DNA from 4 places in the Pseudoalteromonas sp. SG43-1 genome. Region 2 is predicted to be linked to each of the others. Evidence: predicted binding sites of a transcription regulator. Region 2 holds the regulator's gene; each other region holds the start of a gene.
What was found. The regulator sigma-54, encoded in region 2, starts transcription at its own class of promoters, with help from an activator protein. The targets are predictions, from matches to a motif close to GTTGGCACGNNNNTNGNNT.
Positions count from the first base shown of each region.

Region 1: the regulator sigma-54 is predicted to act here: its motif matches at 4,000-4,018, upstream of H5159_RS09485 (DUF2726 domain-containing protein).
Region 3: the regulator sigma-54 is predicted to act here: its motif matches at 4,775-4,793, upstream of flgJ (flagellar assembly peptidoglycan hydrolase FlgJ).
Region 4: the regulator sigma-54 is predicted to act here: its motif matches at 1,503-1,521, upstream of fliS (flagellar export chaperone FliS).

Region 1 is NZ_JACJFD010000010.1:81,859-89,525, reverse strand. Features, by position in the region: gene arcA (two-component system response regulator ArcA) at 1-455, shown strand, start outside; gene arcB (aerobic respiration two-component sensor histidine kinase ArcB) at 472-2,790, opposite strand; gene folE2 (GTP cyclohydrolase FolE2) at 3,022-3,942, shown strand; gene H5159_RS09485 (DUF2726 domain-containing protein) at 4,058-4,654, shown strand; gene mtnN (5'-methylthioadenosine/S-adenosylhomocysteine nucleosidase) at 4,777-5,484, shown strand; gene H5159_RS09475 (regulatory signaling modulator protein AmpE) at 5,485-6,429, shown strand; gene tyrS (tyrosine--tRNA ligase) at 6,494-7,667, opposite strand, start outside.
Region 2 is NZ_JACJFD010000001.1:301,284-308,950, forward strand. Features, by position in the region: gene H5159_RS01375 (YgiQ family radical SAM protein) at 1-1,162, shown strand, start outside; gene H5159_RS01380 (protein disulfide oxidoreductase) at 1,333-1,740, opposite strand; gene mgtE (magnesium transporter) at 1,943-3,301, opposite strand; gene H5159_RS01390 (HPr family phosphocarrier protein) at 3,433-3,705, opposite strand; gene rapZ (RNase adapter RapZ) at 3,748-4,593, opposite strand; gene ptsN (PTS IIA-like nitrogen regulatory protein PtsN) at 4,612-5,064, opposite strand; gene hpf (ribosome hibernation promoting factor) at 5,069-5,356, opposite strand; gene H5159_RS01410 (RNA polymerase factor sigma-54) at 5,383-6,882, opposite strand; gene lptB (LPS export ABC transporter ATP-binding protein) at 6,952-7,667, opposite strand, start outside.
Region 3 is NZ_JACJFD010000007.1:13,546-21,212, reverse strand. Features, by position in the region: gene H5159_RS07235 (flagellin) at 1-184, opposite strand, end outside; gene flgL (flagellar hook-associated protein FlgL) at 461-1,714, opposite strand; gene flgK (flagellar hook-associated protein FlgK) at 1,717-3,720, opposite strand; gene flgJ (flagellar assembly peptidoglycan hydrolase FlgJ) at 3,722-4,738, opposite strand; gene H5159_RS07215 (flagellar basal body P-ring protein FlgI) at 4,905-5,999, opposite strand; gene flgH (flagellar basal body L-ring protein FlgH) at 6,011-6,694, opposite strand; gene flgG (flagellar basal-body rod protein FlgG) at 6,711-7,499, opposite strand; gene H5159_RS07200 (flagellar basal body rod protein FlgF) at 7,521-7,667, opposite strand, start outside.
Region 4 is NZ_JACJFD010000007.1:22,442-30,108, reverse strand. Features, by position in the region: gene H5159_RS07270 (sigma-54-dependent Fis family transcriptional regulator) at 1-1,174, opposite strand, end outside; gene fliS (flagellar export chaperone FliS) at 1,607-2,008, shown strand; gene H5159_RS07260 (hypothetical protein) at 2,017-2,331, shown strand; gene fliD (flagellar filament capping protein FliD) at 2,428-3,828, opposite strand; gene H5159_RS07250 (flagellar protein FlaG) at 3,890-4,315, opposite strand; gene H5159_RS21185 (flagellin) at 4,471-5,955, opposite strand; gene H5159_RS07240 (tetratricopeptide repeat protein) at 6,089-7,525, opposite strand; gene H5159_RS07235 (flagellin) at 7,593-7,667, opposite strand, start outside.

The DNA.
Region 1 (7,667 bases), on a different contig from region 2:
TTGACCGTATTTTAGGTCTTGAAATTGGCGCAGATGACTACGTCACTAAACCGTTCAACCCGCGTGAATTAACTATCAGAGCTCGCAACCTTATTACTCGTACTGCCTTAGGTGGCGAAGAGTCAGCACTAGAAACAAATGGTGTTATTACGTTTAATGGTTGGGAACTTGATGAAAACAGCCGTTGTCTTACTTCTCCAAATGGCGACGCTAAACGTTTACCTAAAGGTGAGTACAGAGCACTTCGTTTAATGCTTGATTCTCCAGGTCGCATTTTCAGCCGTGAGCAATTAATTAAGCATATGACAGGCCGTGAGCTTCGCGCAAATGACCGTACTGTTGACGTTACTATTCGTCGCATTCGTAAGCATTTTGAAAGTGATAACTCAACGTCTGAGTTAATCAGCACCATCCATGGTGAAGGTTACCGTTTCATTGGTAAAATTGACGCTTAATTAGAGCTAATTAGTTTCACTCTAATTGCTGTAAAAATAAATGAAGGGCTTTTTGTCCTTCATTTATTTTATCTGCCAGAATATCTAACCACTGCTTTAACACCTCATCAGATTCATCAATCGCACCATGTTCCATTATTTTGGCATGAAGCTGCACATCATTAAGACCTACTGAGCCAGCCGCACCTTTGAGTTTATGCGCTACTGATTCATACTCTTCTCTATCACTAGTATTTAATGAAGTAAGTAACTCTTGCTGATATTGTGGACTTAGTTTTTCGAATAGCTGACTACTGCGTCTAAACACAACTAAGCCCATTGAATTGACAAAGTCTTCTATTGTTTCTATATCTAATAAGTGTGCATCAATGCCTTTAAGGGCTTCTTCACTTACTTTTAACAGTGGCTCTGTGCATTCACTTTGCTTAATTCCAAATAAATCAGCCAGCATTTTATCAAGCTTCACTGTGTTAATTGGTTTAGCAAGCGCCCCTTGTATTGATATACCTTCAAGCTCTTCTTCAGCACTACGAACATTGGCCGTTAGCGCTACAATGGGTAATTTATCAAAGTGACTATCTGAGCGTATTTGCTTGGCAACTACGTCACCATTTATATCAGGCAATTGCATATCAAGTAATACTAAATCTAAGTCATCTTCGGTTTCGACAAACGAGAGTGCATCTTCACCGGTTTCAGCCCACAACACCTCATGCCCGCGTTGCTCTAATAAGTTTGTAGCAATTTCGGCGTTAAGAGGTACATCTTCTACTAGTAAAATATACAAACCACGACCAACATAACTTTGCTCTGTTGGTGCTACACATAAATTAAGCGGTATTTGAACTGTAAAGCAACTTCCTTCGCCCTCAGTACTATTTACTGTAATTATCCCTTTCATCGCACTTACAAGTGCCTTAGTTACAGCCAAACCAATACCGGAACCTATTGCGTTAGTCCCTTTTAAATCTGGCGCTTTGTAATACATATCAAATATATGAGCAAGCTGCTCTGGCGGAATACCTTGGCCGGTATCCGATACTTTCATAACTAACCATGGGCCTTCAACTCTGTTTTCTCGGCTACATTCAAGTGTTACCTTTCCTTGCTGTGTAAACTTAACGGCGTTATTAATTAAGTTCCAAACAACTTGGCGTAAGCGAGTTGGGTCGAGCTGTGCGTAAATATCCAGCACCCCATTGCGCTTAATATCAAACTCTAGCTCTTTTTGCTCCGCGATTAAGCCCGCAAAGTTAACAACGTCATTTATAAAGTCTGATACGTTAATAGAGTTGGTCACTATATCGAGCTGATCTCTATCTATTTTGTCTAAATCAATAATATCGTTAAAAATATTGCCGAGCGTTTCAGCACTCGAAAATATAGTATTACCCCAACTACGCTGCTGTTTGTTTAAGTCAGTATCAAGCAGCATTCGTGTTAAACCAACAATACCATTGAGCGGTGTACGTAGTTCATGGCTTAATGTGGCAATAAACTTACCTTTGTCTTTATAGGCCGTTTCGAGCGCTTGAGCGGCCTCCTTACGACTTGTGATATCACGACCAAAGCCCAGTAGACCAATGTAATCACCTTCATCATTTATAAAAGGTAATTTACGCAGCTCAAACCAACGCGTTTCGCCATTTACCTCATAACCCACATCAATGGTTAGTGCTTTATGGCTTTGCTCTACTTCTTTATCGGTTTTCAAAACTTCAGATAAAAAGTGGCTAGGAAATATCTGCTCAACCGTTTTGCCAATTAGTTCGCTACTTGATTTGCCCATTACTTCTTCAAACATTTTATTACAACCAGCAAACACGCCATTGTTATCGCGGTAATAAAATAAATCAGGAGATGAATCAACTATTGAGCGCTGCAGCATGCTTTGTTGAGCAAGTTCTTGTTGTGTTTTTTTACGCTCAGCAATTTCTCGTCGTAGTTCTTCGATAGCGCGGTGCTTGGCATGAAATGCCATTTTACGCTCATCAATTTCGATGTTTAGACGGTTAATGTTATCTTTTAGGGTTTGATTTAAAAGCTTTTCTTGCTTGGTGGCGCTATCTAAATAAGCATATGAGGCATCTAGTTGTCGAATTGAATTAAGCAACACACTTATAATTAAAGGAGAAACTACAGCCGTAAAAAATACCACGGCTAAAATATCAACCAGGTGTAATTCGCCTATCGCCACATAATAAAACATGCTCGATAAAATAAGAGATACAGTTAAAAATAAAGTGTAACAAATAGCAGCGGTTTTAAATTCACCAAATCGCGTTATTGAGCTGGAAAGTACCCGAGCCCAAGGGCTCAAAGAATAATCGGTCATACGTAATTTTATCTCTTAGCTGTGTACTTAATATAAAGAAGGCAATGCGTATGTATAAACATACCATTTTCCCAGATTTTAGCATTTTTCTCCTACCACTACTCACGTTGTGCGATAAAAACAGAATTTTTCATGTTTGATTTAGCTCATCTATTAAACTCATCATTTCAGCAATAAATTATTTAGTGTAAAATGCCCCGCTTTATTATCCCCAAAATACGAGTAGCGCACATGCAAACCAATATGCCAGATATAGCAGACACTGCACCCGCTTTACAAACAGGTAAATTAGACTGGGTTGGCATGGGCGAAATAGAACTGCCATTTATTTTTGAATCCCGAGACTTATCTCCAGTTACAGTAAACGCCAAAGCGCGTGCATTTGTAAATTTACATAAAGAAGATGCCAAAGGCATTCATATGTCACGTCTATTTTTGGCACTTGATCTGCTTTCAACCGAGCAGCAAGTCAATCCGCAAACGATAGCGCAAGCACTCGATACCTTTATAACTAGCCACGAAGGGCTGAGCGATAAAGCACAAATTGAATTTAAATTTGAATTACCGCTACGCCGTAAGTCACTATTAAGTGGTAAAGCGGGCTGGAAAAGCTACCCAGTTGTACTTACCAGTACAATTGAAAATAACGTTATTAGCTACGAGCTAACCGTAGATGTTACTTATTCTTCAACGTGCCCATGCTCTGCTGCACTTGCGCGCCAGCTTATACAAAACGCGTTTAACGAAAAGTTTAACCAAAAAACGTTAAGCCAAAAAGATGTGCACGAATGGCTAGGCACTACACAAGGCATTGTAGCTACTCCCCACTCGCAGCGCTCTATTGCCAACGTAAAAGTAAAGCTTGATAGCAACATTCAAGAATTTGACGTAGTTACGCTAATTAACACTCTTGAAGCTGAGCTTAAAACACCAGTACAAGCGGCAGTAAAACGTGAAGATGAGCAAGAATTTGCCCGTTTGAATGGTCAAAACCTTATGTTTTGTGAAGATGCAGCGCGTAAAATTAAAGCATTGCTAGAGGCAAACAATTACAGTGATTATTGGCTGCAAATAAACCACTATGAATCACTGCATGCACACGATGCTATAGCTATTGCAGTAAAAGGTATTAAAGGAGGCTACAAAGCTTAACCGCTGTGTAGCTATTGCTTGTAAACCAGTCGGTAATTATTTTATAACCCATACTTTTTAGGCACGTAAATTGCTTTGTTTGAGCAGTGTCAATTTGTTGTTATGGAGTTACCGTATGGAATTCGCTTTATTATTAATCCTAGTATTAGTTGTCGGGGCCTCTGTTGTTGCGTCAAAATTTAATGACGATGGCGGAAACCCGTATCCTTTTACTCGCAAGCAAACTGTTTTTACGCAGGTTGAAGGCGCTTTTTTAAATCTTCTAGAGCGTGCTGTAGGCGATCAATATAAAATTGTTAGTCGCGTTAAGTTAATCGACGTTATTGACTGTAAGCAAGGCCTTTCAATAAAGTCTAAACGTGCTGCTTTAGCTAAAGCTAAAAATAAGCAACTCGACTTTGTTTTAATCGATAAAGAAAAACTAACAATCATTGCTGCTGTTGACCTAGTTAACAATGCCAACAAAGATGGCCACAAAGCTCAACGCGACTGGTTTGTAAACGGTGCACTAGAGTCTGCAGGCATTCCACATATTCGTATGAAAGTTAAATCGGGCTACCGCCCTTCTGAAGTACGCGATGCAATTATGTTTAAACTTGGTAAGCCTACAGCAACACAAACTCAGCGCCCTGTTCGTAATCGCTCACATAAGCCAGCGGTACTTTCACCTTCTCAAGCTAAAGCGCAAACCACCGCGTTAGCTGAAATTTAAAAAACGAATTAAATACTCTCCTAAAAAGTATTTAAAGCGAGCTCATAAACAAGCTCGCTTTTTTGTTTTTTATTGCTAACTTCACGTATAATCAAGTGATTCAAACTCAGGAATTAAACTTTATGAATGTTGGTATTATTGGCGCAATGGAGCCAGAAGTTAAAATTTTACGTGAAGCTATGCAAAACCCACAAATTTTAACTAAAGCAGGTTTCACTTTTTATACTGGCGAGTTGGCTGGTAACACGGTGACACTTGTTCAATCTGGTATTGGTAAAGTCGCATCAACTATTGCAACTACCTTACTGATCGATAACTTCAAACCTGATTGCATAATTAACACAGGCTCAGCCGGTGGATTCGATCCTTCTCTTAGTGTTGGCGATGTAGTAATTTCGTCAGAAGTACGTCACCACGATGTAGACGTAACTGCTTTTGGCTACGAAATTGGCCAAGTACCACAAATGCCGGCAGGCTTTGCAGCACACCCTAAATTAGTTGAAGCAGCACAGCAAACTATCGAACAAATCAGTGATGTTAAAACACTCGTTGGCTTAATTTGTACTGGTGACACATTTATGTGTGACCCTATACGCATTGATAAAGCACGTAGTGATTTTCCTACAATGCTTGCTGTTGAAATGGAAGGCGCTTCAATTGCACAAACGTGTTTTACGCTAAACACACCATTTGTTGTAATTCGCTCAATGTCTGATATTGCTGGTAAAGAGTCACCACAATCATTTGAAGAATACCTAGAAACAGCATCAATCAACTCATCTAAAATGGTTGTTGCACTTTTAGAAAAGCTTACAGCAGTATCTCTGTAAATGCTTAGCAATATTGTTCAAAATCACTTGGACTTTATTGCCTTTATACTAGCGCTCCTTGCTGAGCGCTTTATTCCCCTTATTAGCTGGTATCATCCTAATACGGCGTTAAATGCTGTTTTTAGTGCTATTGGCAAACGTATATACAAAAGCAAAGAACCTAAAAGCTATCAATATTTGGCAGCTATACTCGCAAGCTCACTTATTTTAAGTGTCATTCTCATTATTGTAGTGTTGCTACTCGAGTTTGCTTTTTATCCTGAATTACTCGCTGGCCTTATTTTATACTTATGCTTAGAAAGTAAGATCATTGATAAAAAAGCACTTCGCATTGCAAAGCTAACTAAACAAAATCAAAAATCCACAGCGCGCGAATTACTAAAGCCACTGCTTGCCCGTGAAGTTAATAGACTTTCATCTGCTGGTATTATCAAAGCATTAATTGAGAGCTTAATACTGCGCACCGCTCGATACTATTTCGTAGTCATATTTATATTTTTAGCATTTGGCCCTATAGCTGCCCTTGCCTATCGGTTACTTACCTTAATACAACAAGCATGGCGTAGTGATATCCCCCCAAATAGTTACTTTTTAAAACCGCTTAAAACACTCTTGTTTATTATTGAATATATTCCGATGCGCTTACTCGCTTTAACTATTGCAGCAAGTCGAGCAAGCAAACAAAGCATGCATTATATAAAGCATTATGGCAGGCATTTTTATCAAACAAATACAGGCTGGCTCTTAAGCACATGTTCTGCATCACTTGGCGTGCAGCTGGGCGGGCCTGCAGTTTATTTAGGTACTCGCTTTAATAAAATGCGTATTGGCACTGATAGACTACCTACACCCGAGGATGTACCTGTAATAATTAATAGGTTAAATCAGGCCCGTGTATTTTGGTTGTTAGTAATAGCCAGCATTGAAATATTAAAATTGATTTAAAGGGCTCAAAATACGAGCACAAAAAAAACCAGCCGAGGCTGGTTTTTTAGTTTTTAAACTGTGCTTAAGCTACAGTAATATTTGCAAACTTACGTTTACCTACTTGGTAAATAGCCGTTGTGCCTTTTGCTATTTCAAGTTTGGTATCAGTGATTTTATCTTCACCGTTAAGTTTAACTGCACCTTGCTTAATCATACGCATTGCTTCTGATGTACTTACTACTAAATTTGCTTCTTTAAGCAAGTTAGCAATTAAAATAGTATCTTCTGCAATAGTGATTGTTAGCTCTGGGATTTCATCTGGTAACGCTTTTTTCTGAAAACGCTGAATAAAATCATCATGTGCACCTTGTGCATCAGCTTCACTATGAAAACGAGCAATTAGCTCTTTAGCTAGTTCAATTTTAATATCGCGCGGATTCGTACCTTGCTCAACACGTTCTTTTTGAGCTGCAATTTCTTCAATAGAAAGCGCACTTAATAAGTCGTAGTAACGCCACATTAGCACATCACTAATTGACATTATTTTACCAAACATATCGTTAGGTGCATCAGTAATACCAATGTAGTTACCAAGCGACTTAGACATTTTTTGAACGCCGTCAGTACCTTCAAGTAATGGCATCATTAATACTGTTTGCGGCTTTTGACCTTCTACTTTTTGTAGCTCACGGCCCATTAACAAGTTAAAGCGCTGATCAGTACCACCTAGTTCAACATCTGACTCTAGTGCAACCGAATCCCAACCTTGTACCAGTGGATATAAAAACTCATGAATTGCAATTGGTTGGCCGCTTCCATAACGCTTTTTAAAGTCATCACGTTCAAGCATACGTGCTACGGTTTGGTTTGCAGCAAGTTTAATCATGCCTGCAGCGCCTAACTTTTCCATCCAAGTAGAGTTAAATGCAACAGTGGTTTTAGCAGGATCTAGAATTTTGAATACTTGTTCTTTATATGTTTCGGCATTGGCTAGTACGTCTTCACGAGTAAGTGGTTTACGCGTTACGTTTTTCCCCGTTGGGTCACCAATCATGCCAGTAAAGTCACCAATTAAGAAAATAACCTCATGACCTAAATCCTGAAAGGTTTTCATTTTATTAATTAGTACAGTGTGTCCTAAGTGTAAATCAGGCGCTGTAGGATCAAAGCCTGCTTTTATTTTTAGCTTCTTGCCCGACTTTAGTTTTTCAACTAGTTCGTCTTCAATTAATATTTCTTCTGCACCGCGTTTTATC
Region 2 (7,667 bases):
AAACCCGCCAGCATATCCATTAGAAACACATGAAATGGATGCTGTATTTGGTTTGCCGTATCAGCGTATTCCTCACCCAAGTTATGGTGATGCTAAAATCCCTGCTTACGATATGATTAAAACGTCTGTTAATATTATGCGTGGCTGTTTTGGTGGTTGTTCGTTTTGCTCAATTACAGAGCATGAAGGGCGCATTATTCAAAGTCGTTCACAAGAATCTATTATTGAAGAAATTGAACAAATTAGAGATAAAGTTCCCGGCTTTACTGGTGTTATTTCTGATTTAGGTGGCCCAACGGCGAATATGTATAAGCTGCGCTGTACGAGCAAAAAGGCCGAGAGTACCTGTAGACGCTTATCATGTGTATATCCAGATATTTGTAAACACATGGATACAGATCATACGCCAACAATAGATTTGTATAAAAAAGCACGTGAAGTTAAGGGTATTAAAAAGGTATTGATTGCTTCAGGTGTACGTTACGATTTAGCTGTACGCGACCCGCGTTACGTTAAAGAATTAGTAACGCACCATGTAGGCGGTTACTTAAAAATAGCGCCAGAGCATACAGAGGATGGTCCATTATCAAAAATGATGAAACCAGGTATGGGAGCGTACGATCAATTTAAAGAACTATTTGATAAGTACTCTAAAGAAGCCGGTAAAAAGCAGTATTTAATTCCTTACTTTATATCTGCTCACCCAGGTACAAAAGATGAAGACATGGTAAACATGGCTTTATGGCTTAAATCAAACGACTTTAAGCTTGATCAGGTACAAAATTTTTACCCATCACCTATGGCTAATGCTACGACTATTTACCATACAGAGATGAACTCTTTACGTAATATAAAAAACAACTCAGAAGTTGTTCCAGTACCTAAAGGCGCACGCCAACGTAGATTACATAAAGCTATTTTACGCTACCACGATGCAGCTGGTTGGCCAATGATACGTGAAGCTCTACGTAAAATGGGTAAAGCTAATTTAATTGGTAAAGGGCCTAACTGTTTAGTGCCAGAAGAAGGGCGCGATGAAAAATCAGGTAAAGGTGGTAAAAAAGGTGGGCGTCCGGCACTAACGCGACATACTGGTTTTAGCCAATTTAAAAAGGCAAACACTAAGCCAAAAGTGGGCGCTAATCGTCAAAGCACACGTTAGTAATTTTATTCGCTAATAGATAAGGCTAATTGCGGTACGCGTTTTTTAGCTTTTGTATACGTAAATTAAGTCAGCTTTGCTCTTTATTATCTATATTATTGTAGGTGATAAAGAGTGAGGTTTTAGAGCCCCCCTCTCTTTAGATATCCTGTGCTAAGTTTAGCTTTTTTTTAAAGCATTGATGATAACCACAAACGCAATTTAAGTGACCATAACGGCTGAATGCCGGTGAGTCCTTGCGTCATTTTATTATCTTTTAAGATTATATAAGATGGCGTGACTTGTCCCTGCCAATCGGAAAATATCTCCCCGTGTTGATCGTTAACAGTACTGAAGCTGTAGCCTTGCTCATTTAAATAATCATGCAGCTCTTGATCAGAGCCTGATTTTATCGCGATGCTCACGACGGGGTATTTATTCTCGTTTGCGAGTTCGTTTATGGCAGGGGAGGTAATACTACAAATAGGACACCAAGTTCCCCAAAAATACACAAGCGTGGGTTTATCTTGGCTCATTGCTGCTAAATCTATGTTTTGCCCTTCATAGTCGATTAATTGTAATTGAGGATTTGCTGGCATGACAGGTTGCCGCCACCAATTGACGGCGGTATAAATGACGAAAAATATAGAGCTATATACCAGTACACTTTTTAATATGGATACGCTTTTTTGTTTTAGCGTTTTTTTAGGTATGTCATTTTTATGTTTGGTATCCGTTGCCATAGCTACTGATTTACCCTAACTATTTTTGCTGTAGTTTTTTACATTTAAAGCGTTTAATTTATATCAGCAACCATGTAGCAGTACCTAAAAAGGCGAATATACCAACAATATCAGTCACTGTGGTTAGCACCACACTCCCTGCAAGAGCAGGGTCTATATTCATTCTTTTAAGAATTATTGGAATACTTGCACCAGCAACACCTGCCACCACTAAGTTCATAAACATAGCGAAGGCGAGTACGCCACCAAGCATAAAGTCCCACTGCCATAGCGCAATAACACCCGCAATTAATAGTGACCACAAAATACCGTTTAGCGCGCCAATGGCCAGTTCTTTCATCATCAAGAAACGTTGGTTTGTTTGGTTTATATGACCTACTGCAATACCACGGATAACAAGCGTTAATGATTGGCTACCAGCAACACCACCCATAGAAGGGACAATACCGTTAAGCACAGCCAAAATAGGGAGCACATCTAAAGTGCCTTCAAAAAAGCTAGCTACAAAAGCAGCTGCAAGTGCGGTTAGTAAGTTAACTCCTAGCCAAACTGAGCGTTTTTTAGAGCTTTTTAGTACTGGCGCGAATGTATCCTCTTCATCATCAAGACCGGCTAGGCTTAATAAGCTATGCTCGGCATCTTCTCGGATTACATCAACGATGTCATCGATAGTAACACGACCGAGGAGTTGGTCGTTATCGTCCACCACTGGGGCCGATATCCAATTATGACGCTCAAATAATTGCGCTACTTCACTTTCATCCATTGAGATTGGGATAGACTCACAATCTTCATCCATTAAATCGCGGACAATTTTTTCTGGCGGATTAGTTAATAATGTACTCAGCGATAAAGCGCCTATAAAGCAGTTATGTTTATCAACAACATATAAATCATCTGTACCCTCTGGTAACTCACCACGCAGTCTAATATAACGAAGTACAACATCGAGTGTTACATCAGGGCGAATGGTCACCGTATCGGTGTTCATTAGCGCACCTGCTGAACGCTCTTGATATGACAGTGCTTGCGTGGCACGTTCACGGTCTTGAATGTCCATCGCGCTAACAACGTCTTTATAGACGGTATCTGGCAGGCTACGTAATACTTCACCTAAGTCATCGTGGCCCATGTCTTCAGTTGCGGCGGCAATATGCTTAGGTTCCATTTGGGCAATAATGCCTAAACGAACATCTTCAGATAATTCTTCAAGAACATCACCCTGCACATCAGGATCGACCAATTGCCAAAGCAGTCGGCGAATTTTATGCGGTGATGATTCTAATAATAATGCGGTATCACAAGGAGCCGTTTTTGCGAGCATGCGCCTAACTTGAACAAATTGACCACTATTGAGTGACTTCGTCACCTGCTTTAGTTGCTGTAGTGGATAATCTTGTTCAAAAGCTTCTGGCATTGGCGTCCTTTATAAATTGTTATATTACTTTATGGGGGGAGGTGAGTTAACTGGCGTTACTAACCTATTTATTTTATATATCTGTTTTAATTGAAGCACTAGTAATGCGAATATTGTTTTTATAAAACAGATTATTCTTGTTCATTAAAGCGTTGTGCTATTAATTCTCCAACAGCGTGTAAAGCTTGCTCAGAATCAGGGCCTTTACAAACAACTTTAACTTCTTTTCCTTGGCTACTTTCAAGTAACATTAATGCAAGTACGCTATCGCCTGCTGCTTCTTTGTCATCTTGGAATAATGTGATTGTCGCATCAAATTGTACTGCTAATTGCGCAAGCACAGTAGCTGCTCTGGCGTGTAAGCCTAATTTGTTTTTTATTAAAAAGGTATCTTCACAATGCATAACTTACTCTACCTAAGCTGAACAGGTGATTATTCAGCTATATTATTTTTCTTGCTCGCGATGGCGAATTTTTACATTGGGATGTGTCATTGCAAAACTTTCACCGATAGTTTGCGCTAAATACACAGAGCGATGTTGCCCGCCTGTACACCCAATAGCAATGGTTAAATAACTGCGGTTATTTCTTTCTAAATGCGGTAACCACGTTTGTACAAATGTTTGAATTTGCCATGTGAATTTTTGCACTATGCTGTGATTAGCTAAATAGTCTTTAACCGGTTGATCTAACCCATTTAAAGGCTTCAACTCTGGTTCCCAGTGTGGATTTGGTAAAAAGCGTGCATCAAATACGTAGTCTGCTTCTTTTGGTATACCGTGTTTAAAGCCAAATGATTCAAATGTGACAATCAGTTGCTTATCTTTTTTACCTAAAATCTTTTCACGAATAGATTCAGCGAGTTGATGAACACTTAAATCAGTCGTATCTATCATAAAGTCGGCGCGAGTGGTTAATACATCAAGTAATTCTTTTTCTTTTTTGATGGCTAAATCAAGGGGCAACGAGTCTATTGATAGTGGGTGTAATCTGCGTGTTTCAGAAAAACGTTTGATCAATGTCTGATCGTCGCTATCTAAATAAAATAACGTAGGGTTTGCAAAGCCTGGTAAGTATTCAAGAATATCGTTAAATTCATCTTGTTCTTTAGGGATGTTGCGCACATCTATGCTAACAGCAATTTTATCGTAGCTATCAGATACACTGCGAACTAATGAAGGTAGTAGGTTTACTGGAATATTATCTACGCAATAATAACCTAAATCTTCTACAACGCGCAAAGCAACCGACTTTCCAGAACCAGAACGGCCGCTTATGATAATTAACTCCATTTAACACCCTTTATAAAACTATGATTGATCGACAATAACTTGGTAAAGCTCAGTATCAGATTTTGCACTGCGTAACTGTTTACAAAAATCTTTGTTGTTTAGTTTATCAGCAATGGTTGCTAGAGTCTTTAAGTGCTGCTGGTTATCGCCATCTGGTACGATGAGTGCGACAAAAATATCAACAGGGCGATTATCGATTGCATCAAAGTTTATTGGAGTTTCGCTAACGAGCACTAAAGCCAAAGGCTCTTCTGCACCGCTCATTCTTCCATGAGGAATAGCAATGCCACGCCCTATACCTGTACTACCTAATTTCTCTCTGCTCATTAAAGCATTAAGAATATCTTGTTGCGGTAAATACGGAAGTTTGTCGTGAGCAAGTTCGCTAATGAACTCTAAAATTCTTTTTTTGCTATTAAAAAGGACCGCAGCTTTGCTGCAGTCCTGGCATATAAGTGAACTTAATTTCATCATATTAGTGTCGAGCAAGCTTCTCTTTGTGTTTGATTACTTGGCGATCGAGCTTGTCGATCAACGAGTCAATAGCGGCATACATATCTTGATGTTCTGTAGAGGCAAATAGCTCAGCACCGCTTACGTGTATTGTGGCTTCTGCTTTTTGATTTAATTTTTCTACATCGAGAATGACATGAACATTATTAATATGATCAGAGTGTCTTTCAAGCTTCGCAAATTTAGTATTAATATAGTCTCTTAGTGAATCGGTTAATTCTACGTGACGACCAGTTAAGTTTAGTTGCATAAGCATTACCCTCTTAGTTTAGCGTCTTAAATCAGACTTTTACGCTGATTTGACGGTGGAATAGCAAGAGATTCGCGGTATTTTGCGATTGTACGTCTCGCTACTTTAATTCCTTGCTCAGCCAATATATCCGCTATTTTGCTATCACTCAATGGTTTTGCTGAGTTTTCTGCTGCGATTAATTTTCGGATAAGCGCACGTATTGCTGTAGATGAACATTCACCACCGTTTTCAGTACTTACATGGCTTGAGAAAAAATATTTAAGCTCAAATATACCACGGGGTGTATGCATGTACTTTTGAGTAGTAACACGCGAAATTGTCGATTCGTGCATTTCTACCATTTCAGCCACATCATTTAAAACCATTGGTTTCATGGCTTCAGGGCCATGTTCAAAAAAGCCTTGTTGTTGCTTAACAATACAATTAGTAACTTTTAATAGCGTGTCGTTTCTACTTTCTAAGCTTTTAATAAACCATTTAGCTTCTTGTAAATGTGAGCGAATAAACTGGCTGTCGCCACTTGATTTTACAGTGCGAGACATTGCTGCGTATTGGCTATTAACACGAATTTTAGGCATGCTATCTGGGTTTAATTCGACAACCCAGCGGCCTTTAATTTTTTTAACTGACACATCAGGAATAACATACTCAGATTCTTCCCTTACAATAGTATCTGCAGGTTTTGGGTTGAGAGTATGTATTAGTGTCATTACTTCTTTAAGCTCTTCTTCTTTGAGCTTAGTTTTTTTCATTAATGTACGATAGTCGCGAGCTGCTAATAGATCAATATGCTCGGTTAAAATCATTTTCGTTTCATTAATATAAGGTGTTTCTTTATCAAATTGATTAAGCTGAATACACAAACACTCTTGTAAACTACGTGCAGCAATACCAACAGGATCAAACAGTTGGATGCGTTTTAATACCGCTTCAATTTCATCAAGTTCGACTTCGTTATCATCTTCGTTTTCTTGATTAAAGCTTTCTAAAATCTCTTCGCAGCTTAGTGTTAAAATACCTGAATCATCGACAGCTTCTACAATAGCAATAGCAATAGCTTCGTCTGTAGGGCTAAATGGCGTTAGTTGTAATTGCCACATTAAATACTCATGGAGCGTTTCAGTAGAGGCGCCTTGGTATATTGATTCGTCTTCGGGCATTGGACCTGATGAGGCTGCAGGAGCGGCACTCATGTACTCATCCCAACTAACATCCATAGCCATGTCGTCACTTAGCGTGTCTTTTGCAAGTGCTTCACCAGTATCTTGTTCATATTCGCTCGGAGCATCATCAGCAGATGCGCTAACAGTTATGTCATCGGTATCAGCTTTTTGCTCGTTTTTACCAGCAGCGTCTTCGGAATAGTCTGCCTCTTCAACCTCTAATAGTGGATTACTGTCGAGAGCTTCTTGTATTTCTTGCTGGAGATCCAATGTACTGAGTTGCAACAAACGAATAGCTTGTTGCAACTGTGGAGTCATTGTAAGTTGCTGGCCCATGCGCAGCTGTAGTGATTGCCTCATGTATCTCTAACAATCCTTTTATGTTGTTATAATTAATACTAGCAGATGCTTAAAGACATGGCGTAAATGTTACAGCCTAAATTGCTCGCCTAAGTAAACATCGCGTACTGTTTTATCATTTAATACGTGTTCTGGAGTACCTGATGCAATCAGCTCCCCATGAGAAACAATGTAGGCTTTTTCACAAACATCAAGGGTCTCTCTTACGTTATGGTCGGTAATTAATACACCAATCCCACGATTTTTAAGATGTTCTATTATTTTCTTTATATCTAATACCGAAATAGGGTCAACACCGGCAAACGGTTCATCCAGTAATATAAATTTAGGATCTGCTGCCAGCGCTCGTGCTATTTCTACACGACGACGTTCTCCACCCGATAATGCCATACCTTGGCTATCACGAATGTGTTGTATGCTAAATTCATCTAATAAGTTATTGAGCGTGTCTTCTCTGGCTTGTTTATTTAGTTCTTTGCGTGTTTCTAAAATGGCCATTAAGTTTTGATAAACAGTCAGCTTTCTAAAAATCGATGACTCTTGTGGTAAGTAGCCTATGCCTAATCTAGCACGACTATGCATAGGTAAAAGAGTAATATCGTTATCATCAATAGATATTTTACCTTTGTCGCTAGGAACAAGCCCTACAATCATATAAAAAGTCGTTGTTTTACCAGCACCGTTAGGGCCAAGTAAGCCAACTATACTGCCAGCTTGTACTTCAAGGCCGACGTTTTTTACAACTTCACGACCTTTATAGCTTTTTGCCAATAGTTCTGCTTTTA
Region 3 (7,667 bases), on a different contig from region 2:
CTAGACCGTTAATCTGAGTAGTCAACCGGTTTGAAATTTGTAGGCCGGCGGCATCATCTTTTGCGCTATTAATACGCATACCTGATGACAAACGCTCCATCGAAGTTGCTAAGCCTTCGCCAGATTTAGTTAAGTTACGTTGTGCGTTTAGTGACGACACATTAGTATTTACTGTTAATGCCATTTTACCATCTCCTAGGTTTAAACAGAGTGTGGTTCAACACGATTTAACAGGAACCACTGTTCGATAATTTCTTACAATAAGAAAAGCATTTACTGTGCCAACTTTAATTTATTTTTAAGATGCTGTTTTTATTGATAAATATGACGCTTATTAAATTGTAAATAAATAGTGAAGTGTTTTAGAAGGGAGTGACATTTTTTTGCCGCGGTTTTGTAGCCAATTTTTGCCGCAAAGTATTGCCGCTTTAAAGTAGGTAAAGCGGCAAGGTATTTCTGCTTATAAGTAATCGAATAATGAAAGGTTAGTTAAACGGCCAAAAGTAGCTTGCGATGCTTGCAGTGCCGTTTCTTGTTTGGTTAGTTCGCTAATAGCTTCTGCCATATCAACTTCAACTAAGTTAGAGCGATTACTTTTATTTTGAATATCGAGTGCTAAGTTTGAATCACTTACTCTTTCAAGTGCATTCATACGCCCACCTAAACTTGCTTGGGTAAACACGACTTGCTCACTGGCGTTTTGTAATTGCACTAAGCCATCAGCAAGTACTTGCTGAAAGTCATCACCTTCAAGTGTGCCATCGTTAAGGCCGGTAATAAGTGCTTGTAGTGTATTGAGTACGTTTTCTTTGCCTGGTTTTTCAAGGCTAAAATCGAGTTGGCCTGGTGCAGTGCCTTCAAATTCAATTTTCATACCTGCAAAATCGATAGGCTCATCAGTAACTTCACCTGTTACTGCGGGGGTTAATGCTGCGCCGTCTCGGTATATTTCGTAGGTTTGTGGATCTGTTGCTGTAGCACCTGGGCTTACTAATACACTATATGTATTTGCAGTTGCTAGAGCTGTTGGGTCTGCGTTGTAATTTGCTTGATGAAACTTATCAAACTCAGCTTGGCCGTCAACATATACACTTGCCGCTGTAATAGAGCCTGAAACACTTGCCGTGTTAGATTCTACATTTAATCGCGCGTTAGTTTTTTCAAACGTATCAAAGCCGTTATCACTCGCTTTAATTGATACCCCTTCAGCTATAGTTATTTGGTGCTGGCCTTGGTCGCCATTATAGGTGTACATACCCGCTGCAGAATCAAACTGATAAGGCTGCGTGCTGTCTTGGTATCCTGAAAATATAAATTTACCGTCTTCTGATCGGGTGTTCATTAAGTTAGCTAACGTTTGTTGAATGCCACTAAGTTCTGATGCAAACGTCTTTAAATCGTCCTTAGTATAAACACCATTACCAGCCTGAATAGTGAGCTCTTGCGCTTGTTGAATATTACTATTTATACTTTGTAATACGCTTTCTTCTGTTTCTAGGCGGCCATTTAGCTGATCGATATTTTTAGTGTATTGCTCATTCGTTTGTATTTTATTTGAATACAGCATAGCTTGCGAAATAGCAGCTGGCGCTTCTGAAGTGGTTAAATACTTTTCACCTGTTGTTACTCGCTCTTGAGCATTTGCAACACCTTGTTGGTTGTCGAGTATTTTATTTATGTTGTTTTGGTACATTAAATTATTTGATAAACGCATAATTACCTCGCCGCATTTAATAAGGTGTCAAAAATTTCTTGAGCTGCTGCTAAAACTTGTGCTGATGCTGAATATGATTGTTGAAAACGCAGTAAATTTGCGGCCTCTTCATCTAGGTTTACACCCGATAACGACTCGTACCATGCCTCAGATTGCTGTGCTAGAGCATCAAATGCAGCCCCACTTGTGATTGCTTGGCCAGTTATAACACCTATATCACTCACTAATCCTGAATAAGCTTGGTTGAACGTTTTATGGTTGTCGGCCGTTGCTGTTGTTTCTACATTTAAACGGACTAACTCACCATTTTGTAAATCAGCTAATTTTAAACCATTACGGTTATCGTCAAAGCCGCCTTCGTTAAACTCAAGTGTAAAGGTATCGCCTGTTGCTGGAGTACCTTCTATATCAAAATCGAATCCGTAGGAATCAAATGGAGCACCCGCTTGCGATAACATTCCTTTTGCAGGAGGCGTAATAGTAAAAGTGCTCGTTCCGCTATTATCTGTAATTTGATATTCGTTAGCATTACCTGTTTTAACAAGCGTTATTTCACCGTTTGTTAAGCTTGGTGTTGAAGTAAATCCACCGGAGGTAACACTTGTTACTTCTCCCGCTGAAATAGTAGCGGTACCTATATTATTTAAATCGTTAGCAGTACGGATTGGCGATGCTAGTGCTAAATCTTCTGCGCGCCCTGTTGCAAGTGTAATACTTGAAGCAGCATCTGAATTAAGCTTTATTTGAAATTGATCCCCCTCAACACCAGCCCCAGATACATTTACTTGAAGACCAAATGATTCGCCTGAGGTTATAGTCGATGAATCAATAACACCTGACGATATATCAGCAAGTGAAGGCTGCCCCAGCGGATCGCCTTTGTTATCTATAGGCTGAATACTTACTTCGTTGGCATTGCCTGTATAGGTAATAATAAAGTCACTGGCAGGAAGTTCACTGCCCTTACCTGGCTCTACCGTTGCAGTCATACCAGCAGTGCCCGTGTTAGCTTGATACGCATATGCGCCAACGGTAGGTATATTAAAAATATTACCCCCTAGCTGACCTGTTGCATCCATACCCAATTTGTTTTGTTCGTTAAATGCATCAGCAATAGCTAAGCCCATTTGACCAATTTGGTTTTGCGCAGGGACTAATATGTCATCTCTAAAAGCAAGTAAACCGCCAATTTTGCCTTTAAGCTTGCTTACATCAACTTCAAGCGGCACAGCTTTGCCACCATTAACGTCAAGCGTGAATTCTTTAAAGTTAGGATCAGGATCCCCTGTCATCGAAAATAAGTTAAATGCGCCATTTTGCATAACAACCGCTTCGCCTGTGCCCATAAAAACGAGTTTTTCGCCATTTGGACCATCAAGCGTTTCTATGTCTATTAGCTCTGACAAGTCGCGTATTGCTTTATCGCGTTCGTTATAGGTAGAGCTGGCATCTGCGGCGTTATTAGTGCCATTAACTGCTGCAATATTTTGATTTAGCGTACTAATACTTTGAATGAGTGAGTTTGCTTCATCTGAAAATATTTCGAGCTGCTCGTTTACTATACTTTTTTGATCAAGCACGATGCCCGAAAGCCTATCCATTTGATCAATTAAACTTTGCGCATCTGTCATTACTAATGAGCGAGCAACAGTAGACGAAGGCTGATTTAACGCCTCTTGCACGTTATTAAATAAAGAGTTAATACCAGTCGAAAGGTTGTTCGACTCTTCAGAGAAAATAGTATCAACCCGATTAGCCTCAGTAATAAACTGATCGAAAAACGATTTATTAGAGGTGTCACGATTTAGCTGTGACTGAGCAAACTCGTTTAATAATCGGTATGTTTCGCCTCGCCCCACTTGGTTATCAACCATAGTGGTAAACTCTGTACGCTCACGCACATAGCCTTCGGTATTTACATTGGCGATATTTTTACTTGTCGTTTGCAGTAGCTCCGAGCTTGCTCTAACCCCAGAACTGGCAATGTTCAATAAATTAAACGACATGTTACTCTACTCCTTGGCGGATCACGTTTGCCGCAATGTCTTTTAGCTGACTGCTATTGAGCACTTTTTTTATTTTGCTGGCATAATTTGGATCGGTTGCATAACCTGCTTTTTGTAATGAATCTAAAAAGTCGTTTGGTTTAGCTGTATTTTGTAATGCTTCTTTGTAGCGTGGGTTTTGCGTTAAAAAATCAACGAAGTCGTTCACGCTGTCTTTAATTGAATCGTAGGCTCTAAAGCTGGCTTGTTTTTTAACGGGTGTACCTTGCTCAAACTCAAGCGTTATTTTGCTTGCTTTATCACCTTCCCAGCTTTTATCTGACTTAATATTAAACAAGTTATTTGAGCTGCCACCGTCACTTTTATTAATAATGTGTTTACCCCAACCGGTTTCAAGTGCCGCTTGTGCAACCATTACCGCAGGATTTAAACCAATTTTTTGCGCTGCCGTTTTAGCGTGTTCCCACACTGAACTTACAAACTCTTCTGCATTTTTAAATGTTGGGCTATAGGTTTTAGTCTCTGCAGTATCGACTTTAGGCTCAGCAATATCGGCTTTAGTACTCTTAACGATAAGATCGGGTTGCTTATTTTTTTGCTCATGAGGAAGAGCGGAACCGACTTGCGTATCGCTAAAAATATCGTTGGTTGTTCTAAGCACCGAGCCTGGCATAAAGTTTTTAGACTCAGGCGATAACTGCTGAACTATTAGATCGGCAAGGCCTAACGAGCCATTTGATGAAAGCTCTGTTGAAAGTTGCTGATCGTGCATTTCTTCAAAAAACTTTACGCCACTTGAATTAAATGGGCTGTCTTTGTCTTCAAATGCTTCGTTAGCTTTACGCATTCCTTTGAGCAACATTTGCGTAAAAATAGCTTCAAATTGTGCGGCCGCTTTTTTGAGCGCAGCTTTAGAGGCATCAGTTGATGCATCGCCACTCGTTAAGGCTTCTTTACGAAGTGAATCTAAGTTGCCTAAATCAAAAAAGTTTTGTTTATCGAGGTGATTAGTTTCCATCGGCTTTTTGACACAAAATGAATAATACAGTTAAAAATGCAAAAATTGAGCCACTACAGATAAAACAAGGAAGATAAAAATAATAAACTTAAGTTGCTGTAAATAAAAAGCCCTAATTTCAAAAATATAGGGCTTAAGTAATACGTTATTTATTGGCTTGAGTTATTTATATAACAACGAGCTGTCCGTTAATTGCGCCGGCTTCTTTTAGTGCTTCTAAAATAGCCATTAAGTCGCCAGGCGCTGCGCCTACTTCGTTAATTGCGCGAACTAAATCGTCAAGGCTTACACCTGGATTAAATACAAAGGCGCGCGAGTCATCTTGATTTACATCAATAATGCTCTGCTGCGTGACAACAGTATCACCGTTTGCTAGCGGGTTTGGTTGTGACACATTTTGTTGTTCTGCAATTGTTACTGTTAAGCCACCGTGAGTTATAGCGGCAGGCTGAAGCTTAACGTTTTTACCAATTACAATTGTACCTGTGCGCGAGTTAACTATAATTTTAGCGGCCATATCAGCTGGCTTAAATTCTAAGTTTTCGAGTGTTGATAAGTACGATACACGCTGGGATGCATCGCGTGGAGCTATAACACGAATAGAAACAGAATCAATTGCCTGTGCGCTATTTGGGCCAACTAAGTCATTAATTGTTTTTTCTAGGCGTTTTGCCGTTGTAAAGTCTGGGCGGTTTAAATTAAAAGTAATGTAATCGCCTTGCATAAATGGGCTTTCCACGGCGCGCTCAACTGTAGCGCCATTTGGTATACGACCAACTGTAGGGGTGTTAATTACAACTCTACTACCATCAAGGCCTTGTGCGCCTAAGCCACCGACAATTAAACTACCTTGTGCAATTGCGTACACGTTACCGTCTACACCCTTTAAAAAAGTTTGTAGTAAAGTACCGCCACGTAAGCTGCCTGCACTACCAATAGAAGAAACCGTAATATCGATTGCTTGCCCAGGCTTTCTAAATGCAGGTAGTTCTGCATGCACCGCCACAGCGGCAACATTTTTAATTTTAGGGCTTTGAGTTGAGGGTAGCGTAATACCAAAGCTGTTCAACATGCCTCTAAAACTTTGTTGTGTGTATGAGTTTTGCTCGCCAGTGCCCGGTAAACCAACCACTAAGCCATAACCGACTAATTGGTTAGAGCGTACGCCTTCAACCATAGACACATCTTTTATGCGCTCAGCACTGGCAGTAAACTGCCAACCTAATAACACAACTAAACATAAAGCTTTAAGGCTATTCATGTTGTTACCCTCTAAAATGGAAACAGCGAACTGCTAAAGAAACGTGTAAGCCAACCAGGACTTTGCGCCTCTTGCGTTTGCCCTTTACCTGAGTATTGAATACGTGCATTAGCAATACGATTTGATTCAACCGTATTATCGGCGCTTACGTCTTGCGGGCGTACTAGCCCTTCTAAACGAATAAACTCTTCACCGGTATTAAGCGTTAGCCATTTTTCGCCGCGTATAACTAAATTACCGTTAGGTAAAACGCGCATTACATTAACCGAAATATCGCCCACTAAGCTGTTTGACTGGTTTGATTTTGAATCACCCGTAAACGACGAATCGCTGCCAATACCAAACTGGATACTATCGCCACCTATATTTACAGGTAGACCACCTAAGCCAATCACTGGGTCTAAGCTTGCGTCAGTTTCTTTGTCTGTTTCTGTTTTAGCGGCCTTTGTTGCTTGAGTAGACTCTTGCAATTTAACCGTAATTATATCGCCAGTACGTAGCGCTTTTTTATCGGAATATAAGTCGTTTGATGTATGAGTATTAAACAATGAACCTGTGGCTACCAGCGGCTCTAAAATGGGCTCGGGGTACATAGGTGCGTAGTAAGGGTCGTCCTGCACTACCTCACTATTTTGCGTAGACATACAGCCACTTAAAAATAATGTGCCCGCTGCAAATAAAATAATATTACGCATAATTCCCCCTATTCTATTAAAGCTGTTGATTGATATAACTCATCATTTCGTCAACGGCCGAAATTACTTTTGAGTTCATTTCGTAAATACGCTGAGTTTCTATTAGATTTACCAGCTCTTCAGTCACATTTACGTTAGATGTTTCGAGTGAGCCTTGAATAATACTACCTAACCCTTCAACACCAGGATTACCTTGTACAGGCGCACCACTTACAGCCGTTTCGGTATAAAGGTTTTGACCAATTGGCTCAAGACCCGATGGATTAATAAAGTCACTAATAGTCAGCTGACCAATTACAACGTTATCGGCTTGGCCTGCAACACGTACAGATACTTCGCCGTCTTGCGAAACCGTAATTGATTGCGCGTCATCTGGTACATTCATTTCTGGCTGAATAACGTAACCTGCGCCCGATGTTACAATTCGTCCATCGCCATCGGTAGTAAACTGACCATTGCGCGAGTAAGCAATATTGCCATCTGGTTGCAGTACTTCAAAAAAACCTTCGCCAGAAATCATCCAATCTAGTGAGTTTTCGGTGGTCAACATGTTGCCTTGCGTAAACTCTTTTTGGTTAGCTACAACTTTAGCACCCGCACCTAACATTAAGCCCGACGGCATTTCGGTATCTTGCGATGAACGACCACCTGGTTGATTAATATTTTGATAAAGTAAATCTTCAAATATAGCGCGGCTTTTTTTGTAACCTACGGTACTCGCATTCGCTAAATTATTTGAGATAACCGATATATCGGTTTGTTGAGCGTCTAGCCCAGTTTTACTGATCCACAATGCTGGATTCATAATCGTGTCCTCACTTTAAAGTTAAACTATGCGTAATAACTGATCTTGACGCTCGTCAATTTCTTCAGCTGTTTTCATTAATTTCACTTGTAATTCAAATTGGCGCTGGTGGCTTATCATGTCGACCATTTCGTGAACAGGGTTCACATTTGACATTTCAAGCGAACC
Region 4 (7,667 bases), on a different contig from region 2:
TTTCCATTAACTCTTCAGGGTATTCTGGCTCGTAGGCTTCAACTTCAATGTAACGATATTTGTTAGGTAAATCAGGAATATCGACCACTTTGTCAGGGAACATAATAACCATACGCTCCACCAAATTAGCAAGCTCACGAATATTACCAGGCCAAGCATGTTCTTTTAAGCTCTCAACTGCGCGCTCTGTAAACTTAGCGGTAGAACCAGTCTGGTCGTTAACACGGCGCATTAACTCTTTTAAAAGCAGCGGAATATCATCAGCTCGTTCACTCAGCGATGGGTTTTCGATAGGGAATACATTTAAACGGTAATATAAATCTTCCCTAAAACTACCCTCTTCAATCATTGTTTCAAGATTACGATGCGTGGCCGCAATAACGCGTACATCAGCTTGGATTGCCTTTGTACCACCAACACGTTCGTAGCTGCGTTCTTGCAATACTCGCAGCAACTTAACTTGCATTTGCAGTGGCATATCGCCTATTTCATCTAAAAATAGCGTCCCGCCTTGAGCTAGTTCAAAGCGCCCTTTACGAGCCGATATAGCACCAGTAAACGCGCCTTTTTCGTGGCCAAATAGTTCACTTTCGAGCAGCTCTGCCGGAATAGCACCACAGTTTACAGGTACAAACGGTCCATTAATGCGCTTTGAAAGCAAGTGTACATTACGGGCAACCACTTCTTTACCTGTGCCTGATTCGCCCAAAATTAAAACATTAGCATCAGTTTTTGCCACTTGTTCAATTAAAAAGCGAACATCTTTGACTGCCTCTGTTTCACCAACAAGTCCATCAAAAGTTTTATGTGGTTTAGAATGCTTATGCTCATTAGGCAGCATACGCTGATACTGCTGGCAGTCGTGAAGTAACTGAGTTGTTACTTCGTGATTAAACGGCTCGCAAATAAGCCCCACTACATTAGCTATACTTAATAGTGGTTTTAGCGTTTCGCCAATTAACAAAAAGGGTAATGTTGGATAGCGTTTAATTAAGCTTTCGTGGTCAAGTGATTGCAACGCTCCTAAAATAATCATGCATTCTTGCTGCTGATATTTTTTGCATTCTTGTTCAAAGCAGTCTTCGCTTAATAGTTGAGCAGCCTCACCAATAAAGCCAAGTGAAGCATTTAATCCTATTGCGCGGTTGTTATTATTATCTAAAATCAAGATCATATTTAGCGAGCCGTACTTTCACTAATTTGTATAATTAGTTAAATTGTAAGCCAGTTCAGCATGGATGCAAGTGATAGCGGCAGTTTTTTGACATAAACGCCAAAAAACAGGCGGGCTAGTTAAGTCAATCATACTTAATAGTTAATCATTAAGTATGGGTTATAGTTTTAACTTAGCCATTACTTAACTATTACCTAACTATTACCTAACTATAACTTAGCCCTAAAAATTAATTTACTCTGCAATAAAAATGCTATTGTTAGTAAATAAACTCAATTATAAATTTAAGTTGAAGTTACAAATGCCGATACATAAATAAGTGAAAATGCTTGGCATTAATATTGCTTTGTTCTTATAAAAGTATAAAAGCTTAATTAATTTTTTGTATTAGCTTTCACATAATTTTATCGTTTTAAATTTTAGGATTTTCCCATGGCTCATGTCTCAGTAAAAAAATACAGTCAAGTTCGTGCCAGTAGTATTGCCGAAATGGCTCCTTACGAACAAATAAACCTTATATTCAGTAATATTATCGGTCGCTTAGCAGCAACAAAAGGGTTTATTGAGCGCAAAGAAATACAAAAAAAAGGTGAAAACATTTCAGCCTGTGTTTTATTATTTGGTGCACTGCAAGACGCACTTAATTTAGAAGTAGAACAAGACCCTAGTATTTCTAACAATTTATTGGCACTTTACGATTACTGCCAGCGCCGTTTAACGCAAGCGAACATAAACAACGATATTGAAGCAATTGTGGAAGTATCAAGTATTGTTAAAGAAATTAAAGAAGGCTGGGATAATATTCCGCTAGATCAACGAAGCCCTGCGGTTTAATTTCAATTATGGACTCGCCAACATTTTCAGAGCCATTAACTAACTACTCTGAGCTCATACAAAACTTGCTTAGTAAAATTGAAGTGTTAGTAAATGATGATAATGCAGACGAAGCTCAGCCTCTTTTAGACACTTTAAATGTTGAACTAAAGCAATGGTGCGAGAGCAGCGACGGCCCAAGCGCAGAGCAATTAGAATTAGTTCAGCTTCGTATAAATACTATTTTAGTAAAAGCGAATAGTGCAAAAAACGAGTCATCTAAAGCTATTATTAAACATAAAAAATCAGGTAAGGCGATTAAAGCTTATAAAGCAAGTCGCTAAAATCTACTTAAATAGAAAACACAAAAAAACCGTTTTAAATAACGGTTTTTTTGTGCTTTCTTAATTTAGTTATTAATTTAATATCATACTTATCTACTAAGAGTTATCTCGTACTACGCCTGGCATATTCTCTAATTGAGCTTGAACATAACTGCTGGTGTTATTAAGGCTCGCCACTAATAAATCCATCGCATTATATTGAGCATATAAGCGAGACGATAGCGACTCCATTTTACTGGCAAGGTCCAAGCGCTGATCATCTAAATCGTCTAGCTGATTTGTTTTACTATCAATTCGGTTTTGGATAATGCCGTCAGAATCTGTATAAAAGCTCATTAGCTCATCAAAAGACTGTGCGAAGCCATCATCGTCATTACCTACAAAAAACTGCTGCACTAAATTTACATCTGCGTCTATTTGCTCATCGAGTGTTTCTGTATTTAGCGTTAAAACACCATAACGGTCTGTTTCTACACCTAGCCGCGAAAGTGATAACGAGTTACCGTCACCTAAATCAACTGATTCAGTTATTTCACTACGAAGCTTTGACATAACGCCTCGAAGTAGTGAATCTCCAGCCATGACTCCTGCACCCGCTTCACTTGAGGCACCTAGGTTATTGCTCAGCTCTAACAGCTCATTATAACTTTCAATAAAGCTATTTAAGCCTGCTCTAATATTATTATTATTTTCGGTAATTGATATGTCGCTTATGTCGTCATCGATATCGTGCGGTTTTTTAGCTGTTATTGTTATACCGTCAATCACTCCGGCAAATTCATTAGATGAACTACTTACAGTTAGCGAGCCATCAATGGTAATTGATGCATCAATTGCTGCAATTACTTCACTCGCATTTTGCACACCAGCAGTGTCAAATGCCAAACGGGAAAGACCATTTACATCAGTGTTATTACCATCGGTATCAGCAATCTCTATTTTAATTTCATTTTCTGCACCGCTATTTTTAGCGGACATAACCAAATGCTGGCCACTATCATCAGTAATGATAGTCGCATTAATACTGTCGTTATCGTTGCTATCGTTTATCGCATCACGAATTTCACTAAGTGTCGCAGTATCTGAGACTTCAATTTCAAAGCTATTATCACCAGAGGTTAGGGTCATTGTTCCCTCACCTACCGCCGTATCAGCATCGAATGCTTGCGACAATATTTTATGCTCCGTGGCTAAGTTGTTAACTTTTACATCATAACCACCTGGTTGAGCATCTTCGTCTGCACTTATAGATATAAAGTCATCAGTACCTGATGTACTACGTTGTTGGTATTTGTCGCTATCACCCAATGCTTCCATTGAGGTTTGCACTTTTTCAAGCGCTGACTTAAGTGCACCAACAGCAGAAATATCTGTCGTTAATTTACCTTCTGTAGTATTTAAGCGAGACTCAGCCGGTGCTTGTTCAGCATTAACAAGTGCATCAACAATATCTGATACCGCTAGCCCTGAACCTAAACCAGTAAACGAAATAGCCATACTTCACCTCTTTGAATACTTAAAAATATATTAACTTAATATTGGTAATTACAACTACCAACTAAACTGTTTGGTCAATTAAAATTCCTGCAGATTCAGACAGTTTAGACACTAAACTTAATACTTCCTCAGAAGGGTATTGCTTAATAACTTCGCCACTGTTTTTATCGAGCACTTTAATCACATCGCGGCCTGAATCTTCATCAACTTTAAATTGTAAGCTGCGGTTCATTTCACCCATAAAATCCTGCAATTGTTGCGCCATTTGTTCTAGCTGTTCGCGTTCTAACGGCTGAGCTTTTTCATCTTGATTATTATTGTTGTATTGATTTTGCTGTAATTTTTGTTGATTTTGTGCATCCGTCTGCTTTACATCATCAATTGCTCGCTCAGTTAAAGAGTGAGCAGCTTGTCCTATTTGCTTATCATCACCAGCAATGGGAGTCGGTAATGTTGTAATTTCTGCGTTTGAAGTAATTGTATTCATAACAGATTCCTATGTGTACTTAATTAAACCAACAATAGCTTAGTTTATATTCTTAAACCACAAAAGGAGGTAGCTAAAGCCACCTCCTTTTTTAGAATACTAATACTGACTTTATGTATTAGTTAGCTAACCATTAAGCTATTACTTTTGACTTATTAACCTAATAAGCTAAGTGCTGTTTGTGGCAACTGATTCGCTTGCGACAAGATTGATGTACCCGCTTGTTGCAAGATTTGGTTTTTCGTCATCTCTGCAGTTTCAGTTGCAAAGTCAGTATCTTGAATACGACTGCGTGATGCAGATACGTTTTCTGAGATATTAGAGAGGTTACTGATAGTAAAATCCAATCGATTTTGTACCGCACCTAAATCTGCTCGCTGACTATCGATTTGAGCAATCGCACCATCAATAACAGCCAACGCATTTTGAGAGCCTGAAGCTGTAGATAAATCAACATCACCAATAGTATCCAATGCAGAAACATTCGCTGCAGTATCTGCACCTAAAGTTACATCACCTGATGTTACAGAAAACGCTTGAGTAGATGATAATCGAATACTCCCAGCAACTGATGTAGAGTCCGCAGTACCGCCAGCAGTTAAGGTTATTGCTGTTGCACCAACTGTTCCATCATATTCTACACCTTTAGCTACTATTGTGCCTGCTCCTGTAGAATCAACGAAATCCTCAATATTAATATCATCACCAGACTCATCAGTTAATATTAGGTTACCAGTTTCTGCAACCTGAGCCGAAACCCCTGTTTCGCCAGCTCTTTCGTTAACAGCATCGGCAATTGCAGCCATATCTGTTGTTGATGTTGGATTAGCAGAAATAACGCTTCCGTTTAAGCTGAAAGATAACGCTCCTGAGTTACTTAACGCAGAAAGTTCAACTTGCGTACGAGCATCAGCTGTTATACCGGTATCTGCTTGATTAGCATTTATAGAATCGGCAATGGTAGAAGCGCTAGCTCCCGCAGCATTTGTAATAGGAGTATTAGCACCATCTTTACCTACTAACGTAAGACCACCATTAGTAACACCATTACCGTTTGTTGCTGCAGTTGCACCAGCAGTACCTGCTTCACCTAAGCCGGCAGCGGTACCAGCCAAATCGAATGACTGTACACCAATGTTACTCGCACTAATATTCTTTAAAGATACAGAAATTGTTTCGTTAGCATTAGCACCAACTTGGAATTGTTTTGTACCAAAGCTACCATCTAGCAATTGCTGCCCACCAAACGAAGTCGTATCTGAAATGCGTGTTAGTTCTGTTTGTAACGCTGAAACTTCTTTTTGTAATGCTTCACGGTCAGTAGCTGAGTTTGAACCATTAGATGATTGTAATGCAAGTTCACGCATACGTTGTAGTATGTTGGTAGACTCATTCATTGCACCTTCAGCCGTTTGCGCCATTGAGATACCGTCGTTAGCGTTACGTTGTGCAACCGCTAAACCATTTACCTGTGAAGTTAAACGGTTTGAAATTTGCAGACCTGCCGCATCATCTTTTGCGCTATTTATACGCATACCCGATGATAAACGCTCCATTGACGTTGCAAGGTCAGAACCTGAAGCTGAAAGGTTACGTTGAGCGTTTAGTGAAGATACGTTTGTATTTACTGAAATCATAATAAAACTCCTGATTACTTTCGTAATGTTGCTGTTTAAGTTTAACCAAGAGCTATCACAATTATATGTTCAAGCTCCTTACTGATTAGGTTAACGGCAGCAAAAAAAATAACTTTAATCTTTTTTGTATTTTTATTTATTTTTGTAATTCGAAAAGTTCAGAAACAGTATTCGGTTTAACATGATGAACATCTATATGATACTTAAGATTACTTACGCCATTGTCGTCAGTTAATTTGTACACATCTAAAAAAGGCATGGAATTAGTTTTACAAAGTTTTTTAAGTTTAGAGTTAAAGTAGGCAATTAAAAGCTTAAATTCATTTTTTTTGTTAACATCAAGACTCAATATAGCTTGGGGGTGCGGGGAAGGAACACCATATATAATAAAAGTATGCCTATTTTTATTTTCTTCTTTTAGCATATTAAAATATTTTTCTAGCATGAAATCAACCACTAACAAAGGATCTTTACCATGCTTTAAACTGTAATTAAATATGCCTTCGTTAACCCTGCAATCAATTTCACCAAAACCTAGAATAATAGTACTACTTTTAGGCAGACCGCTAAAAACAACTTTTAGGCTGGATTTGTACTGGTTGTAATCACCTATCAGGTGAAATATTTTTGTACCAGTAATAAAAAGAGACTTTACTGTATTTTTCTTATTTTGATATTTTACTGTCATTCCATTAGGTGCAAAACCATTACTTTCAGATATAAAGTAAATGCTGGGTTGTATTTCTGCTGTATAGCTAAACTGATTCGATTGACGATATATAAATAGTTGCTTGAGGTAGTGGTGGAAAATACGATGATTTTTTAAGTTTAAATTTTTAGACTCAATAGTATGTATTTTTTCACTTAACAATATAGCCTGCATTCCTTCAATATCATTATCGAAAAGCCAAAATAAAATAGCTTTACCTATTAATAACTCACATAATTGAAAGTCATCAAGCCGGTGGCTCATTAAGCCAATATCAGCGAACTCAAGAGCATCTTCATATTGATGTAGAAACATAAAGTTACTGAATATCTGAAAGTAAACTTCTGATTGCTTTGAATCAATTTCTAAAATTTTTAATTGCAGGTTAAGTGCGTCATGGAAACGTCCTTGCTCTGTAAGGAAAATACTAAAGTCTAGTAAATACTTAGCTTCAATTGGATTACTTTGAATAGCTTTTTGGAAGTTTTTCTCGGCATCAATGTGTTTACTCAACCTTTTTTGAGTATTTGCTAGGTTAATTAAAGCTTCACAGTAATTTTTTTTAATCTGCAGTGCTTTATGGTAGCTATTTTCTGCTGATTTGAATTCTTTTTTATCAACAAAAACATTACCTAGGTTATTAAAAAGCGAAGCTCTGTAGGGAGTTTTTTTTATTAACCGATTAAAAATATTTATAGACTCATCTAACTCGCCGAGCTGATGCTGCATGAGAGCTTTTAAATGAAGCGCGTCAAAAAGATTCGAATTTTTTTTTAATATCTGCTCTAATAATACAGATAGTAGGTCAAATTCCCTTTGTTTGTATAGCTCACTAGCTCTGCTAATTTTTTCCTTAATTCCCATAATTTATCCCCATAAAAAAAGGCTATGATATTAGCCTTTTTTAAATATTTAAAAAACAAGATTAAACTTAACCGCCAAGAAGGCTAATAGCCGCCTGAGGTATTTGATTAGCTTGAGAAAGAATTGAAGTCCCTGCTTGTTG